One region of the Vibrio artabrorum genome, then DNA from elsewhere that is predicted to be linked to it. Evidence: predicted binding sites of a transcription regulator. Region 1 holds the regulator's gene; each other region holds the start of a gene.

What was found. Region 1 encodes PurR, which represses purine synthesis genes. Its sites were predicted from a motif close to TNANGNAAACGTTTNCNTNA; they were not measured.
Region 2: the regulator PurR is predicted to act here: its motif matches at 2,182-2,201, upstream of glyA (serine hydroxymethyltransferase).
Region 3: the regulator PurR is predicted to act here: its motif matches at 1,922-1,941, upstream of OCU36_RS19470 (NCS2 family permease).
Region 4: the regulator PurR is predicted to act here: its motif matches at 2,111-2,130, upstream of metK (methionine adenosyltransferase).

What each region holds. Positions count from the first base shown of each region.
Region 1 is NZ_AP025458.1:1,869,313-1,873,531, reverse strand. It holds partial or broken gene OCU36_RS08415 (TVP38/TMEM64 family protein) at 1-275, opposite strand, end outside; gene OCU36_RS08410 (TfoX/Sxy family DNA transformation protein) at 288-878, opposite strand; cyclic di-GMP riboswitch class I at 1,006-1,091, opposite strand; gene purR (HTH-type transcriptional repressor PurR) at 1,257-2,261, opposite strand; gene torD (molecular chaperone TorD) at 2,575-3,222, opposite strand; gene torR (two-component system response regulator TorR) at 3,478-4,191, shown strand.
Region 2 is NZ_AP025458.1:2,277,240-2,281,458, forward strand. It holds gene OCU36_RS10175 (hypothetical protein) at 69-395, shown strand; gene glyA (serine hydroxymethyltransferase) at 876-2,126, opposite strand; gene OCU36_RS10185 (YitT family protein) at 2,474-3,076, shown strand; partial or broken gene OCU36_RS10190 (winged helix-turn-helix domain-containing protein) at 3,159-4,219, shown strand, end outside.
Region 3 is NZ_AP025459.1:1,222,430-1,226,648, reverse strand. It holds partial or broken gene OCU36_RS19490 (IS6 family transposase) at 1-112, shown strand, start outside; gene OCU36_RS19485 (DUF6622 family protein) at 308-826, opposite strand; gene OCU36_RS19480 (hypothetical protein) at 864-1,082, opposite strand; partial or broken gene copI (copper-resistant cuproprotein CopI) at 1,442-1,816, shown strand; gene OCU36_RS19470 (NCS2 family permease) at 2,028-3,392, shown strand; partial or broken gene OCU36_RS19465 (IS3 family transposase) at 3,541-4,095, opposite strand.
Region 4 is NZ_AP025458.1:2,607,029-2,611,247, reverse strand. It holds gene OCU36_RS11660 (DUF2189 domain-containing protein) at 1-400, opposite strand, end outside; gene metK (methionine adenosyltransferase) at 768-1,922, opposite strand; gene tkt (transketolase) at 2,310-4,219, shown strand, end outside.

The DNA.
Region 1 (4,219 bases):
TATACGACAAAATAGGTTGCGGCGGCGGCAATGAAATTGCTATCAATGTAGTCATTTAAAACGGCTTGTTGATCTTTGGCATTCTCAAGTGTTAGGTATTGGCTAAAGTTAAGACCTAACAAAAGGATAGTGGCGATCAATGCCAGACCCAATATGACTTTTTTACTCATTGCGATTTCCTATAATTTTTAATGCATCACTTGAGTATAGACAGGCAAAACGTCAATTAACTTTCAGCACATATAAAAAAAGCCGCAAAAATGCGGCTTAGTCATAGGGTGATAATGTTAATTAACTCGATTGCTCAGCTCTTCGCGACGCTGTTGAGGTATCACAGACCAGTGTGTGCCATTGATAGCACCTTCTAGCGCCCAAAGCAGTTCGATACTGACAGAAGAGGCGTGTGATTCTTTGATGGCGTTAAATGCGTTTACAGAGCCTGATTCATATAAATGTTCTACAGATTCTATCCCAGCCTTTTTTAACATACGCTCAGTCGCGAGTCTGAGGTTAGGAAGATCTTTTAATCGAGTTGGCTTAGCTGAGGATTGCTGAGCTTTTTCATTTTTAGCATACCCTAAAGAAGCACTGGCCAGTTGCAAAATTTCCTTTTGATCTTGCCATAGGCTCTCGGGCAAAGCGAAATATTTGGTAACAACAGGGAACCCTCGTTTTTTGTAGACGTAAGGCTGAAATCCTTGCTGCTCGAATTGATTCGTTGTGCTTTTGTCTGCTCGTATATGCAATTGGTCATTTACCACTAGGGCAAACATGGTGTTATCAGCGAAAAGCCCGAAGCCACCAAACATTGAGCGTGATTTTATTTTTCCTAAGGGCTCAAACAACTTCATTGAGTCCTTTAGTATCGGTTTATCCATGTTATTCATCTCGGTGTATTTGAACTACGCCACCAAATAAGCAGGTCCGAGAGATTAGCAAAATGTTGCAACTAAATTGTCAATAAGCCGTAAATTACTAAATTATTAGCAACTACTGCATTTTGCCATCGGTAGCCCCGCTACCATACCAACGAGTGGTTTAGGCCGGAAGCTTTGCGTCTCACTCTTTCGAGTGATTTGCCCTGTGCGTGACTGATTAAATAGAATAAAGTTTTTGTTGAATGAAGCTCACACTTGCTATTCAAAAGTGTGATACTGCTTCAATTAATCTTCTTTCTTATATGCATCTAAGTTAGGTTTTTGTGTTGATAAAAAGGCGCCCCCAAAGGAGCGCACGATTAGATGAGAATATAACCATTAATTTAACGTTTTAACGGTGCTTCGCTCAACAATTTCAGGGTGCATTTCGAACACACGTTTTTCATGGTCTTTATCTTTAATGCGTTCTAATAAAATTTCAAATGCATTTTTACCAACACGACGCTTCGGTTGGTGAACCGTAGTCAACGGTGGAGAGAAGTACTCAGCCAGTTCGATGTTGTCGTAACCGATGACAGAGATATCTTCAGGAATACGAATTCCTTTTTCTTGTAGTCGGCTCATTAAGCCAAGAGCCATTGTATCGTTAAAGCAGAATACGGCTGTTGGACGTTTTTTCATTTCGATGATTTTATCTGCCGCGAGAACGGCAGTATCACATTCGAAGTTACCTTCAATGATCATGCTGTCATCAGCAGAAATCTGTGCTTCATTGAGCGCACGTTTGTAACCAGCGATGCGTTCAATACAGGCCGCTTTGTCTAAGTGGCCGCTTAAACAAGCTATGTCAGTGTGACCGCGATCAATTAGGTATTTTGTCGCTAGGTAGCCACCTTCTTCAGAGTTATCGATAATTTTATCGGCTTGAGAGCTTTCAGGCCCCCAGTCCATCACCACTTTAGGGATATCAGCGTGACGGTCCAACATCTCTCTTAGCTCTTCTGTTAAGTCAGAACACATCACCAAGATGCCATCGACACGTTTCTCTGCAAGCATTCGAATGTAGTCTCGTTGCTTCTCATAGATACCGCCGGTGTTACACAATATCAAAGTGTAACCTTGACGATAGCAGTAGCTCTCAACACCATCGATAACTTCAGAGAAGAACAGGTTCGTTGATTGCGTTACTAACATACCAATAGTGCGTGTTGTATTGCACTTTAAACTCCGTGCGACAGCACTTGGTGCGTAGTTTAATTCGTCTACGGCTTGATTGACTTTCTCTTGAGTTGCTTCTGCAACAAAACGTGTTTTGTTGATTACATGAGATACGGTCGTTGTCGATACGCCGGCTAAGCGAGCGACGTCTTTTATAGTGGCCATGGTTTTATCCTATTAGAAGCTACTTTCCCAAGTATGGGATGAAGTAGCCGTTAAGCTACCTAATTAAGAGCTTATAGTTGTAGGGCTCTTTGGGTACTAAGTGCTAAAAAACAAAAAACCGCTATTGAGCGGCTTGTCTTAACACTAAAATGCTCTGAATTTTTATAAGCATAGCATTTCGTGAGCATTTCATATTTTATCGTTTGCGGTCACAATTTTAAACTGACTAGAAATTACTCGCAACAAAATTCACCCAGAAATCCGGGTGAATTGTCACATTATCTGAATTTATTGACCGAGTCATACTGCCCGTTTATTCACCCGCCAAATATAGAGTGTCTAGGTTACAGAAAGCAACAAGTAGGGATGAAACCGATGCATAGAAACCGAATGAATCGATGTCGTGACATTTTGCATTGAACTTTGGTAACCAAGTCAGCAGTGTTTGTTCGATAAATTGCTGCTGACTAGCAAACGATTTCTCTAGCTCATCCTCACACTCAGTGTCGTTAGAGCGGATGATCAGGTTGCCAAGAAAGTCGAGTTCGATGGCAATGTGATCTGCTGGTTCTTTGAGATCTTGATTCACGACTAAATTGTGTTTCGCCATGATCTCTTCCATATCTTTTGCAGGTTTATCGTTTAATAACCCCGTCTCACCGATATACATTGAAGCGTAAGGAAGGGCGCCATGCTTATCCGTTTTTAAAAATAGATCACAGAAGTCAGCTGCTAGCTCTAACTGTGCATCTTCACGAGTTTGTAAACGGTTGAGCGCGTCTACCAAGCTGTCGATTGCTGGCTTAAGTGTTTCATTTTCCCCTAAACCAGTCAGAAAGGAACGAATTTCGACAGAATGATAGTGATCAAGCTCTTCTTGAGTGAGTTCTTTAGCGAATAAGCTTGATAGCCACCAATATATTTCTGCTCTTTGTTCGTTGAACGCTTTCGTATCTTTCATTTGATTAATCCTAATATCGTCTTTCGTATTGCTTGGCTACGAAGGCTAACTAACCGTGATATTTGTAGAGTACAACGTCACTCGCTAGCAATAATGCCTATATTGAATTGCGATGAGCGATAAATAGCAAGGTTTAAGATTGTCTTGTATCAAAAAAAAATCATCTTTCTGGCTTTTATCTTCTGTACGACTAGAATTGTTACTAGTTATGAATAGAATAGTCAATGAAACTATTAAATAAGAAAAGTGGTGTAGATGAGCTATCACGTATTGGTCGTTGAAGATGATGTGGTAACCCGCAGTAAACTGGTTGGATATTTCCAGAATGAAGGTTACACCGTGAGTGAAGCAGAGAGCGGTGCTCAAATGAGAAACGTTTTGAAAGAAAACAGCGTTGACCTCATTATGCTCGACATCAATTTACCCGGTGAAGATGGATTGATGCTAACTCGCGAATTACGCAGTCAATCAGACATTGGAATTATTTTAGTTACTGGGCGTACGGATAGCATCGACAAAATCGTAGGCCTTGAAATGGGTGCAGACGACTATGTGACTAAACCCTTTGAACTACGCGAACTGTTGGTTCGAGTTAAAAACTTACTTTGGCGTATTGCTGCCGCTCGCAAAACGGCGACGGGGCACGAAGAGCAAGATGACAATGAATCCGTTGTTCGTTTCGGTGAATGGACGTTTGATATTCCTCGCCGAGCGCTGAGCAAAAATGGCGAACCGGTGAAATTAACTAAGGCCGAGTATGAGTTACTCGTCGCACTATCTTCTTACCCTAATCAGGTATTAAGTCGCGAACGTATTCTGAACATGATCAGCCACCGAGTGGATGCGCCTAATGATCGTACCATCGACGTACTGATTCGTCGCATGCGTGCCAAAATGGAGTTTGACCCTAAGAATCCACAAATTTTTGTAACGGTGCATGGTGAAGGTTACATGTTCGCCGGTGATTAAAGTTTTTAGTGGCGTTTAATCAGTAACG
Region 2 (4,219 bases), 410 kb from region 1:
GTTGTATAGGCTACCTCAAGTACCCTATGACATTCATCGCCACATTCGATAATACCGAAGGACTAATAATGAAAAGACTCGGAATTTTAGCCGTTATCGCAGCCACATTCATGGCTGGGTGCGCTTCAAATACTCAGCAAGACAACTTTCGTGAAGCCTCTTTTGAGCTGTGTAATACTGAAGTCGATATCTACTCTGTCAGCCAAGATGAGCGCGTTCGTATCGTCTGCTCTGACGGTTCCAAGTTCGCTTTGAACAGCGAAGACACGCTGGAAGTTATGCGTGATATCAACATCGACTACTGTGATGGCGAGGGCTTAGGCAAATTCAATGAAAGCCGCAACTACTACTCATTTAAGTGTAAGTCAGGCACTTTATTGAGCATCAAAAAATAAAACCAAGATCAGAAAACGCTAAAGGGTTGATGTGCAAACATCAGCCCTTTTTGTTACCTGCAATAACCCATCTTCAAAAACAAAAAAAGGCTCCTATGAAGGAGCCTCTAGTATCATCATTTTTCAAAGTAGACGTTGAAACTCTAGAAGAGCACGCGGAGCTTACGGATGTAAGTGAGCATGCTCGACAACGACTTTATTACTTACGAATACAAAAAAGGCTCCCAACAGGAGCCTTCAAATTTACCGTTTTTCAAAGTAGTCGTTTGAAATTCTAGGAGAGCACGCGGAGCTTACGGATGTAAGTGAGCATGCTCGACAACGACTTTATTACTACGAACACAAAAAAGGCTCCCAACAGGAGCCTTCAAATTTACCGTTTTTCAAAGTAGTCGTTTGAAATTCTAGGAGAGCACGCGGAGCTTACGGATGTAAGTGAGCATGGTCGACAACGAAGTTCAAATTACTACGCAGAAGAAATTATGCGTAAACCGGTAGACGCTTACAGATCTCTAGTACTTTTGCTTTCGTTGCTTCGATAACAGACTCATCACCCATGTTATCTAGGATGTCACACATCCAACCTGCTAGCTCTTTCGCATCGGCTTCTGAGAAACCGCGGCGAGTAATAGAAGGAGAACCGATACGGATACCTGAAGTCACGAACGGGCTACGTGGATCGTTAGGTACTGAGTTCTTGTTCACCGTAATGTTCGCTGAACCTAGTGCTGCATCCGCTTCTTTACCTGTGATGTCTTTGTCGATTAGGTCAACTAGGAACAGGTGGTTCTCTGTAGAACCTGACACGATGTTGTAACCGCGTGCTAGGAATTCAGCAACCATTGCTTTTGCGTTAGCAACGACGCGAGCTTGGTACTCTTTGAACTCTGGCTCTAGCGCTTCTTTGAACGCTACAGCTTTACCCGCGATAACGTGCATTAGAGGGCCACCTTGACCGCCTGGGAATACTGCTGAGTTTAGCTTCTTGTAAAGATCTTCACCTTCATTAGAAAGAATAAGACCGCCACGAGGACCAGCAAGCGTTTTGTGCGTTGTTGTTGTTACAACGTGAGCGTGTGGAACTGGATTCGGGTAAACGCCCGCAGCGATTAGACCAGCAACGTGAGCCATATCTACGAAGAAGTAAGCACCAACTTTGTCAGCGATTTCACGCATGCGCTTCCAATCACAAACTTGAGAGTAAGCAGAGAAACCACCGATGATCATCTTAGGCTTATGCTCGATCGCTAGCGCTTCCATCTCTTCGTAATCGATTTGACCGGCTTCATCGATGCCGTAAGGAATGATGTTGTAAAGCTTACCAGAGAAGTTGACTGGAGAACCGTGAGTAAGGTGACCACCGTGCGCAAGGCTCATGCCCAGAACGGTATCGCCAGCGTTTAGAAGAGCCATGTACACAGCGTTGTTTGCTTGAGAACCTGAGTGAGGTTGTACGTTTGCGTATTGCGCGCCAAACAGTTCACATGCACGTTCGATTGCTAACGTTTCAACTTTATCTACGTACTCACAACCACCGTAGTAACGCTTACCTGGGTAGCCTTCAGCGTATTTGTTTGTAAGTTGAGAACCTTGCGCTTCCATTACACGTGGGCTTGTGTAGTTTTCTGAAGCGATAAGTTCGATGTGCTCTTCCTGACGAAGAGTTTCTTCTTGGATAGCTGCGAATAGATCCGCATCGTAATCAGCAATGTTCATGTCACGCTTAAGCATCTGTATCTCCTGACTCAGATTGTACTGAAAGTTTCAAAAAAACCGCACAACGACCGAAAGCAAACGTTTTCGTCACTGTTTTAATGCGATGCATTCTACATAATTTGATCTGGGTCATAAAGAGCTAATTGCCATTTTATCATGCAGTTTTTTCATAATCACAAATAAGATTCATCATGGTTATTAAGCTTATCGAACCAAAGATGACGCTTACTGTCAATTATACGCTTTACACCCTGTAAAACGCAGATTACATAGGTTTACCTTAATTTTGCACCTCAAGCTACCGAAAGCTAAAGTTTTTCTCTACTATGCTCGCCTTTATTGGTTAGGTAATGACAAAAACGATGGAAAAACACTCACGTAAAGAAGATTGGATCGCGATTCTCACTGGCACGTTTTTGGTGGCGTTAGGCGTCTTCTTTTTGCAGTCAGCGAATCTGCTTACCGGTGGTACTACAGGTCTGGCTCTGCTTTTGAGTCAATTCTTGCCTGTAACCTTTGGTACTTTGTACTTTATGGCCAATTGCCCTTTCTACTTGTTAGCATGGAAACGGTTCGGCCGTAGCTTTGCGATTAGCAGTGCCATCGCTGGGGCGTTAGTGTCTGTCCTTGCTGACCATTTATACTTAGTTATTTCGCTAGAAGTTCATAACGAGATCTATTGTGCTGTTGCCGGCGGCTTGTTAATGGGCTTAGGTATGCTAATCCTATTCCGTCACCGCTCAAGCCTAGGTGGTTTCAACGTATTGTGTTTGTTTATCCAAGACCGCTACGGTATCTCGGTAGGTAAAACACAAATGGGTATTGATGCGTGTATTCTGTTTGCCTCGTTCTTCTTCGTATCCCCTTGGATAATTGCCGTTTCAGTATTGGGCACCGCTGTATTGAATATCGTGCTTGCGATGAATCATAAACCAACTCGCTACTCGGTGAATTACGCGTCTTAATACCTATCACCCTGTGAATTACTAGCTGTTTTTAATAACAAAAACAGCTAGAATTTAGGTTTTATAAACCGTCGCCTTTTCTATGCAAGATTACCTCTCTAGCGCCAAAGACCAACAAGCCTCTATTTATATTGAAGGCTTGAAATTCAACCCCAACACACGAGTCTTAAGCTGCGACGAGCAGGTCATCGATTTAGAACCTCGTTCTATTGAATTACTCGAACTGTTTCTGACTAGCGTGGGAGAACCGCTCGCTGCTGAGCACATCATTGAATCTGTATGGCAAAGTAACTTCATTTCTAAAAATGTTCTGACAAACCGAATCAGTACCTTACGTTCAGTACTTCAAAAAAACCTACCAGATAGCGACGCGACCAAAATACTGGTGACTTATCCACGCAAGGGTTATTTCCTTAACCCAAGTTCGGTTAGCTTTGCTGCGGCTTCCCCTGGTACCGAAGCGGATGATACCGCCATAGAATCTCCAACCAGCCAAAAAGGATTGGGCTCCAATCCAGTTAACCCTTGGCTTGTTGTGGTGTCTTTGGTTTTACTGATCAGCACTGCGGTAATGGGTTATATGCTTTGGCAATCTTCGACTCGTGCTTCTGAAGTCGAACGCGACCAACGATTGATTCCTAAGGTGGAACTTCTCCTGAATCGATTGGATGCCATTGGCGATAATTCCAGAAAATACCGAAAAGTCGTAAAAGCATTAATACTTCAACAGCAGATTGAATACGCCTACACCGATCTTGCTAACCAAGATGCGCCAAGCTACTTCCTTGACCCTATAGATAGCTCTCCCTTCTTTCCGGGCGCAAAGAACATGCGTACCAGTGATTACCTGCTTAACATTCAGCTGAAGGATCAAGAGGTAGATAAACGCCTTGTCGCTAAAATAAGCCTGATTTACCCAAACTCAGGGAAGTTGGCGTTTGGTGGGGTTTACTCTATTGATGTTAATAACATCAGCAGCAGCGTTATGGAGATCAACCGAGAGTTGGCTAACTACTTTGCTCTGCCTGCACCATTGTCGCCAGACTGGTCAGTCGATAATACCGAAGTCAGCGAATTGCTGAGTGGAAAAACCATCACGTTTGATGGCATCAAGCTCAACACCATGACGTCTACTCTGATTGC
Region 3 (4,219 bases), on a different replicon from region 1:
AGGAGCCTTGGCCAGTTTGCATGGTCGAGAAGTGTGGACGATGTTAAAACAAGAGCAGATAGATATTGAAGGGCAGACGGCCTTTGAGCGATTCTACGCACTCGCAGTATAATTGTATCTGTAGGGTTGGTCTGCCACGCCTCTAATTAGATTTGCGACAGAACCGTTTTAGCTCGTCTATTAGTTTTTCGAAGATACTTCTCTGACCTCTTCCTGCCCTAAGCAGCTACGCTGTCACAGGCGAGAGTTCTTATATTGCCATAAGAACAACTATGTATCGCTAATACGAATGAATCGGCGATACATCTTAAACTGCAGTAGTTGATTTTCTCGTTTTTACTACAACATTAAGGTTTCCTAACGTATTGCCCCAAAAAGAACCGATGCTAACTCCTGATAAAACACAGAAAACTGTGATAAAAGAAGCAGAGCTCACGATTTGGGGATCAACTGCAATAAAAGCAGAAAATACATAATGTGAAATAAAAGCAAAGAGTATCAGTAATAGAGAAATGGGTTGTCCCGGTAGTGTTAACATCATCGTATTGGGGTCATATTTAGCCTGACTAATGAAGACTCTATTAACTAATAGAAGACCTAATACTCCTACCACAAGAGAAGCGACAACTATGGTTAAGGTTAAGCTAGTCAACGGTACAGTTGTTGTGATGCCATAAATACCCCATATAAAGAAAAGCATAGGTATAATCAATAATCTTCCAACAGACACTTCCCTTGGTCTTAATGATGTAATCCCGCGACGGACTAAATAGGCAAAAAGAAACCATACCCAAACAGGTGTATTCCTAACTATTTCAATAAACATCTTTTAATCTCTTTTACAGGCGAAATCTTTACTTAAACTACGTATCTAACGAAATAATAAGCTCTCTAACTTCGGCATTATTTAGGAAAAGTGTGTATTTTTTTGCTTCAACACAACCTAAAATTACCACTATAGCTCTAGTGCGTGTTTTAGGATCGCTCCACCAGTTAAACAAGGTGCTACGGCCAAAGCCACTCATTGCGACAACATCGCTTATTTTAATGTGTTTCTTCTTAGTAAACTCATTAAGTGTCATATTTGCAAGTCCTAAAAATAGACCTTAATAGAGAAATAAGTCTACATATTAGACTTTAAGTGGTCAAGCAAAGTTAGTCATGACTTTAGAGTTTTTCCAATACAATTGTTCTGATTCATTGGGCTGTTTTTGCCCAACCCCCGAAATGGGGTTGTAAGCCGGAACCCGCCAAAATTTTGCTAAATCATTTCATATAGGGGGTCTACGCCGGAACCGCCAAAATTTCCGACATAGGATTGTAAGAATGTGAGTCATTTGATTGGTATGGGAATTAAGTTTTTCTATCTACCTATACACTCTAATATCATTGATATGAAGGGCGAAAGGACAAGGATTTTAAGTATTTATTCAGTTGCTTGATGTCTGAAGTAGGTATGCCAGCTAAAGGCGCGAATCCCGATAAAGTTGTTTATGTTCTGCTGAGTGATGACATGAAAATAACATTCAAAAATCAAGTGGATATTCAACCTAATGACGTGGTGCAATTCGTTGTCATGAATACTGGTAAGATTGATCATGAGTTCTCGATTGGCTCTGCCTCAGAGCAGTTAGTACACCGTGAAATGATGAAAAATATGGGGAATCACGCCCATGATTCGGGTAGTACCGTCACCGTTAAGCCGGGAAAAGCGAAGCAGTTGCTATGGCATTTTCATGGTGACAACAAGGTAGAGTTTGCATGTAATATTCCTGGTCATGCGGAAGCGGGGATGGTGAAAAAAGTTACTTTATAGTTTGAATATAGGTGCATACCTAGTTGGAATAAATAACAGCTAGGTATGCTGCTTAGCTACTGGGTTAGAGCTTTAAAACACTAAACCTTTAGTGATAACTATTGCAGACGTAAACGTTTACCTGTATTTTCTCGCCTTTAAAATTGTCACTCAAATTTTTGATTAAGAACGCTCCTTATTGAGCATTCTTTAGTACTACAAAGGAAATAGCATGTCCGAGAATTACGTCCCCCAAGCAAGTGATACACCTGCAAAAGGTCGTTGGTTAGATAACTTCTTCTTAATTTCACAACGTGGCAGTAATGTACGTCGTGAGGTTTTAGCTGGGTTAACAACCTTCTTGGCTATGGTCTATTCAGTCATTGTTATACCAAGCATGTTAGGTACAGCAGGTTTTGATCAAAGCTCAGTATTTATTGCCACTTGTTTGGTTGCAGCATTTGGCTCATTGTTGATGGGGCTTTGGGCAAAATTGCCAATGGCGATTGGTTGTGCCATTTCATTGACCGCTTTTACTGCTTTCAGTTTGGTACTCGGGCAGGGCATCTCTATCCCCGTTGCGCTGGGCGCAGTCTTCCTTATGGGCCTTATCTTTACTGCTATCACCGTGACAGGTGTGCGTCAGTGGATCTTAACCAATTTACCTGAAGGTATTGCACACGGCACTGGCATCGGTATTGGCTTATTTTTACTGCTTATCGCAGCAAGCGGTGTTGGCTTGGTGATCAAAAATCCAGTAGAGGGCTTGCCAGTAACACTCGGTGAATTCACGTCTTTCCCTGTTATCATGTCGATGCTGGGTCTTGCGGCTATTTTCGGCTTAGAGAAACGTCAGGTGCCGGGGGGGATCTTACTGGTGATCATCGCTATCTCAGCATTTGGTTTGATCTTTGACCCTGCTGTTCAATATCAAGGCTTCTTTGCTCTACCAAGCTTTGGTGGTGAAGACTCTTTGATAGGTTCTATGGATATCATGGGGGCGCTTAATCCTATCGTTCTGCCAAGTGTGCTTGCGTTGGTGATGACCGCTATCTTTGATGCGACAGGTACGATTCGCGCAGTAGCCGGCCAAGCAAACCTTCTTGATAAAGATGGCAACATTATCGATGGCGGTAAGGCACTCACTACTGATTCGGTTTCAAGTATTGTTTCTGGCGCAGTCGGTGGCGCTCCAGCAGCGGTTTACATTGAATCTGCAGCGGGCACCGCTGCGGGTGGTAAAACGGGTTTAACAGCAGTAGTGGTAGGTGTACTTTTCTTATTCCTATTGTTCTTGGCCCCAATTAGCTACCTAGTTCCGGCTTACGCAACGTCACCTGCACTGATGTATGTTGGTCTATTGATGTTGAGTAACGTTCGCAAACTGAATTTCGATGACTCTGTGGATGCACTAGCCGGTCTGGTGTGTGCAGTATTCATTGTACTGACGGGTAACATTGTAACCGGTATTATGCTTGGTTTCTTATGTTTAGTGGTCGGTCGCGTATTTGCAGGCGAATGGAAAAAGTTAAACTTAGGTATCGTCTTGATCACGATAGCTCTCGTTGCTTTCTACGCGGGTGGCTGGGCAATTTAAAGCAAATGGCTAAAACACTTTTCACTAATACCTAGCCTTTCGCTGGGTATTTTTTTATGGCGAGCAGAATAAAAGGTGAGGTTGTTCGTCACCCTGTCTTATGACGAGTAGCTTAATAGCGGCACTAAATGGAATCGGTAAAATAGTCAATTCCAGCATGAGTCAGAACTCGGTTACTAAGATCATAGAATATAACCTCTATATCCCAACAATTCCCCTTCCTACTCATGCTTTGTTTTAGATTATGAGCTGCGATTAAATCTCGGTAGTCTTTTGAGCAATATTGGCTTCCCTCTATCACTATCGATAATCACGTCTTCTGGCTGCCTCTGCGGAACAATGCCATTGATAGTGCATCACAGACCAGAGTGGCGGTCATTCTGGTGCTCATTGACCAACCAACGACTTGCCGTGAGTACAGGTCGATAATAACGGCTAAATACATCCAACCTTCGCTAGTCGCGAGATAGGTGATATCTCCAGCCCATTTTTGATTTGGTGCTGTCGCATTAAAGTCTTGTTCAAGCAAGTTCGGGGCAACAGGAAGCCTATGCTTACTGTCTGTCGTACATTTGAACTTACGGGCGGCCTTCGCGACTAAGCTCTGGCGTTTCATGCTCACGGCAATTGTTTTTACATCGTGCTTATTACCATTTGCCTCAAGTTCTTTTTGAATACGCCTTGCACCGTCATGACTTTTATTGTCAGGTACAGGGGTACGTTTTTCATAGCTAAAGTGTTCATCAAGTTCAGATTAAACGTCAGACATTTTCTAACCAAGTTGATTATGCAGGATTTGAATTATCCGATCTGTTCTGGTCAATCTA
Region 4 (4,219 bases), 740 kb from region 1:
CCACTGCAAAGGCCCATTGATGGGTAGAGTTGCGAGTGATGGCTTTCATCGAGTGCAGTAGGTTGGTGTTGTGCCCTTTTTCTCTTTCCCAAGCGGCATCATACAAACCCAGAGCAAGAAATGGGCCTATCAGCATGTAGACGATCAGGCTTGGCATCACAACAAGGTGCGTTCCTTGCCATTGAACCAGTTGAACAATGGCGATAGCGGCCACCATAAAGCACAGTCCGTAAAATGCGCTGATTAACGGCATTTTTACTAAGTCATGCAGAGCAAGCGACAACCAATGGAAGGGCGCGGAAATACTGATTTGGTTGCAAGGAATAGTTCGAGCGTAATCTTGGTCGCTGACCTTGTCTTTTTTCTCGTTGAGTTCGGATGTGTGAGCGGTACGAGGCATAGATCCCCCTAGTTAAATAACGTCCTAGTTATAATTCCATAAGGCTCACCGATGTGGCTTGTGTGAGAGCTATGGTGTTGAGCTCAATGGCTCTTTGTCATCCCAGTTATTGTTCTAGCGTGCATTTAACGAGCGTTATCAGACTGAATTAATTTAAGTTAAATGTGAGCTTGATCGCTTAGGAGTTACCTTAACTATTGTCAGTAGTGATGGAAAATACAAATTATCGGCGTTTTTTTATACTAAGTGGTTAACGGTAAAAGAGGTCGGTAGAGTCGGGGATACCGAGAAAGAGCTGGTAAGTGCATAAAAATAAAGCCCTTACTCAGAAGTCAGGGCTTTAAAGAAACAAATTGCAGTCGCTAAATTATTTTAGGCCTGCGAAATCCGCAAGGATTGCGGCTTTGTCTGTCGCTTCCCAAGGGAACTCTTCACGACCAAAGTGACCGTATGCAGCTGTCTGTTTGTAGATAGGTTGAAGCAGGTTCAGCATCTCTTGAAGACCGTATGGACGTAGGTCGAAGTTTTGACGAACGGCTTCAATGATGATCTCGTGCGCTACTTTTTCAGTACCAAACGTTTCAACCATGATAGATGTTGGATCTGCAACACCGATAGCGTAAGACAGTTGAATCTCACAACGGTCAGCCATGCCAGCCGCTACGATGTTTTTTGCAACGTAACGCGCTGCGTAAGCTGCAGAACGGTCAACTTTTGATGGATCTTTACCAGAGAATGCACCGCCGCCGTGACGAGCCGCGCCGCCGTAGGTATCAACAATGATCTTACGACCGGTTAGACCACAGTCACCCATTGGGCCACCGATAACGAAACGACCGGTTGGGTTGATAAAGAAGTTCGTGTCTTTGTTGATCCACTCAGCAGGAAGTACTGGCTTGATGATCTCTTCCATAACCGCTTCACGTAGGTCTGGTGTGGTTACCGAATCACAGTGTTGAGTCGAAAGAACAACCGCATCGATACCAACGATTTTACCTTGGTCGTACTGGAATGTTACTTGTGATTTCGCATCTGGGCGAAGGAAATCAAGCTTGCCGCTCTTACGTACTTCAGCCTGCTTCTTAACCAGAAGGTGAGAGTAAGTAATTGGTGCAGGCATTAGGATTGGTGTTTCGTTGGTCGCATAACCAAACATGATACCTTGGTCGCCCGCGCCTTGATCTTTAGGGTCAGCTTTATCAACACCTTGGTTGATGTCTGGAGACTGCTTACCAATGGTGTTTAGTACTGCACAAGAGTCAGCATCAAAGCCCATATCAGAGTGAACGTAACCAATTTCACGTACTGTTTCACGAGTGATTTCTTCGATATCAACCCATGCCGATGTTGTTACTTCACCGCCAACCATAACCATGCCGGTTTTTACGTAAGTCTCACAAGCAACGCGTGCTTTCGGATCTTGTTCCAAGATGGCATCAAGAACAGCATCAGAGATTTGGTCTGCAATTTTATCTGGATGACCTTCTGAAACAGATTCAGAAGTGAATAGGTGCTTAGCCATGAGAGCTCCACTTTTAGTTTTTGGTTGCAAATAGTTTTGGTTGCAAACAGTGATATGCAAATAATTTTAGGCGTCGCAAGCTAGGAAGCGCTGCCACTCAATACAGTATGTTCTGTAGGTGTTTCTACATCTAGACGGCTATTCTAAATTCCAGCGGTTGAATTACAAGCTCTTTTTTATGATATGCCATAACTAAACGTTTGCGTGGCGTTGAGGTTTATTGTTGTTGGCTGACATAAATGTTCGAAAGTTGCGAAAAATGAACATTAAAATGCCAGTAAAACGTTTGCAGTCGCTAAAGTCGTTTGAGAGAATACCCGCGCTAATAAAAATGAAAAGTTTAGCATCTATCTCTTTTTTAATTCGCTTATGTACTCAGGAGCAGACATGCCTTCTCGTAAAGATCTAGCCAATGCAATCCGCGCACTCAGCATGGACGGTGTTCAACAAGCAAATTCAGGCCACCCAGGCGCACCTATGGGTATGGCTGACATCGCTGAAGTGCTTTGGCGTGGCCACTTGAACCACAACCCAGCAAACCCAGAGTGGGCTGACCGCGACCGTTTTATCCTATCTAACGGTCATGGTTCAATGTTGATTTATTCTCTGCTTCACCTTGCAGGTTACGAGCTTTCAATTGAAGACCTGAAAAATTTCCGTCAACTGCACTCTAAGACTCCAGGTCACCCAGAGTATGGTTACGCACCGGGCATCGAAACAACGACGGGTCCACTAGGTCAAGGCATCACTAACGCTGTTGGTATGGCGATGGCAGAGAAAGCACTGGCGGCACAGTTCAATAAAGAAGGCCACGACATCGTCGATCATTTCACTTACGTGTTCATGGGTGATGGCTGTCTGATGGAAGGTATCTCTCACGAAGCCTGTTCTCTAGCCGGTACGCTTGGTCTTGGTAAGCTAGTCGCTTTCTGGGATGACAACGGCATCTCTATCGATGGTGAAGTGGAAGGTTGGTTCTCTGACGATACACCTAAGCGTTTTGAAGCTTACGGTTGGCATGTAATCCCAGCGGTAGATGGTCACGACTCTGACGCTATCAACGCAGCGATTGAAGCGGCGAAAGCGGACCCTCGTCCAACTCTTATCTGTACTAAAACGATCATCGGTTTTGGTTCGCCAAACAAAGCCGGTACGCACGACTGTCACGGTGCTCCACTAGGCGCTGATGAAATCACAGCAACGAAAGCAGCACTGGGTTGGGAACACGGTCCTTTTGAAATCCCAGCGGATATCGCAGCAGAGTGGAATGCAAAAGAAGCAGGCGCAGCAAAAGAAGCGGCGTGGAATGCTAAATTTGACGCATACGCAGCGGCTTACCCAGAACTAGCAGCAGAATTCAAACGTCGTACTAACGGCGAACTACCCGCTGAGTGGGAAGAGAAAGCATCGGCAATCATTGCTGATCTTCAAGCTAACCCAGCAAACATCGCTTCACGTAAAGCCTCTCAAAATGCACTAGAAGCGTTTGGTGCTATGCTACCTGAATTCATGGGTGGCTCTGCTGACCTTGCGCCTTCTAACCTGACTATGTGGTCGGGTTCTAAGTCGCTTGAAGCAACTGACTTCTCTGGTAACTACATCCACTACGGTGTACGTGAATTCGGTATGACAGCGATCATGAACGGTATCGCCCTTCACGGTGGTTTCGTACCCTACGGCGCAACGTTCCTAATGTTCATGGAATACGCACGTAACGCAATGCGTATGGCGGCTCTGATGAAAGTTCAGAACATCCAAGTTTACACACACGATTCTATCGGCCTAGGCGAAGATGGTCCGACTCACCAACCGGTGGAGCAGATCGCTTCTCTACGTTTGACTCCAAACATGAGCACATGGCGCCCATGTGACCAAGTTGAGTCTGCCGTGGCTTGGAAACTGGCAATCGAACGTAAAGAGGGTCCTTCTGCACTTATCTTCTCTCGTCAAAACCTGGCACAACAAGATCGTGACGCTGAGCAAGTGGCTAACATCGCTAAGGGTGGTTACATCCTGAAAGATTGTGCTGGTAAGCCAGAGCTAATCATCATTGCAACGGGTTCTGAAGTTGAGCTTGCGGTTAACGCTGCTGCTGAGCTAACGGCTGAAGGTAAGAAAGTACGCGTAGTCTCTATGCCTGCCACTGACGCATTTGACAAGCAAGATGCGCAGTACCGTGAATCTGTACTTCCATCTGACGTAACGGCACGTATCGCTGTTGAAGCGGGCATCGCTGACTTCTGGTACAAGTACGTTGGTTTTGGTGGCAAGATCATCGGTATGACAACGTTCGGCGA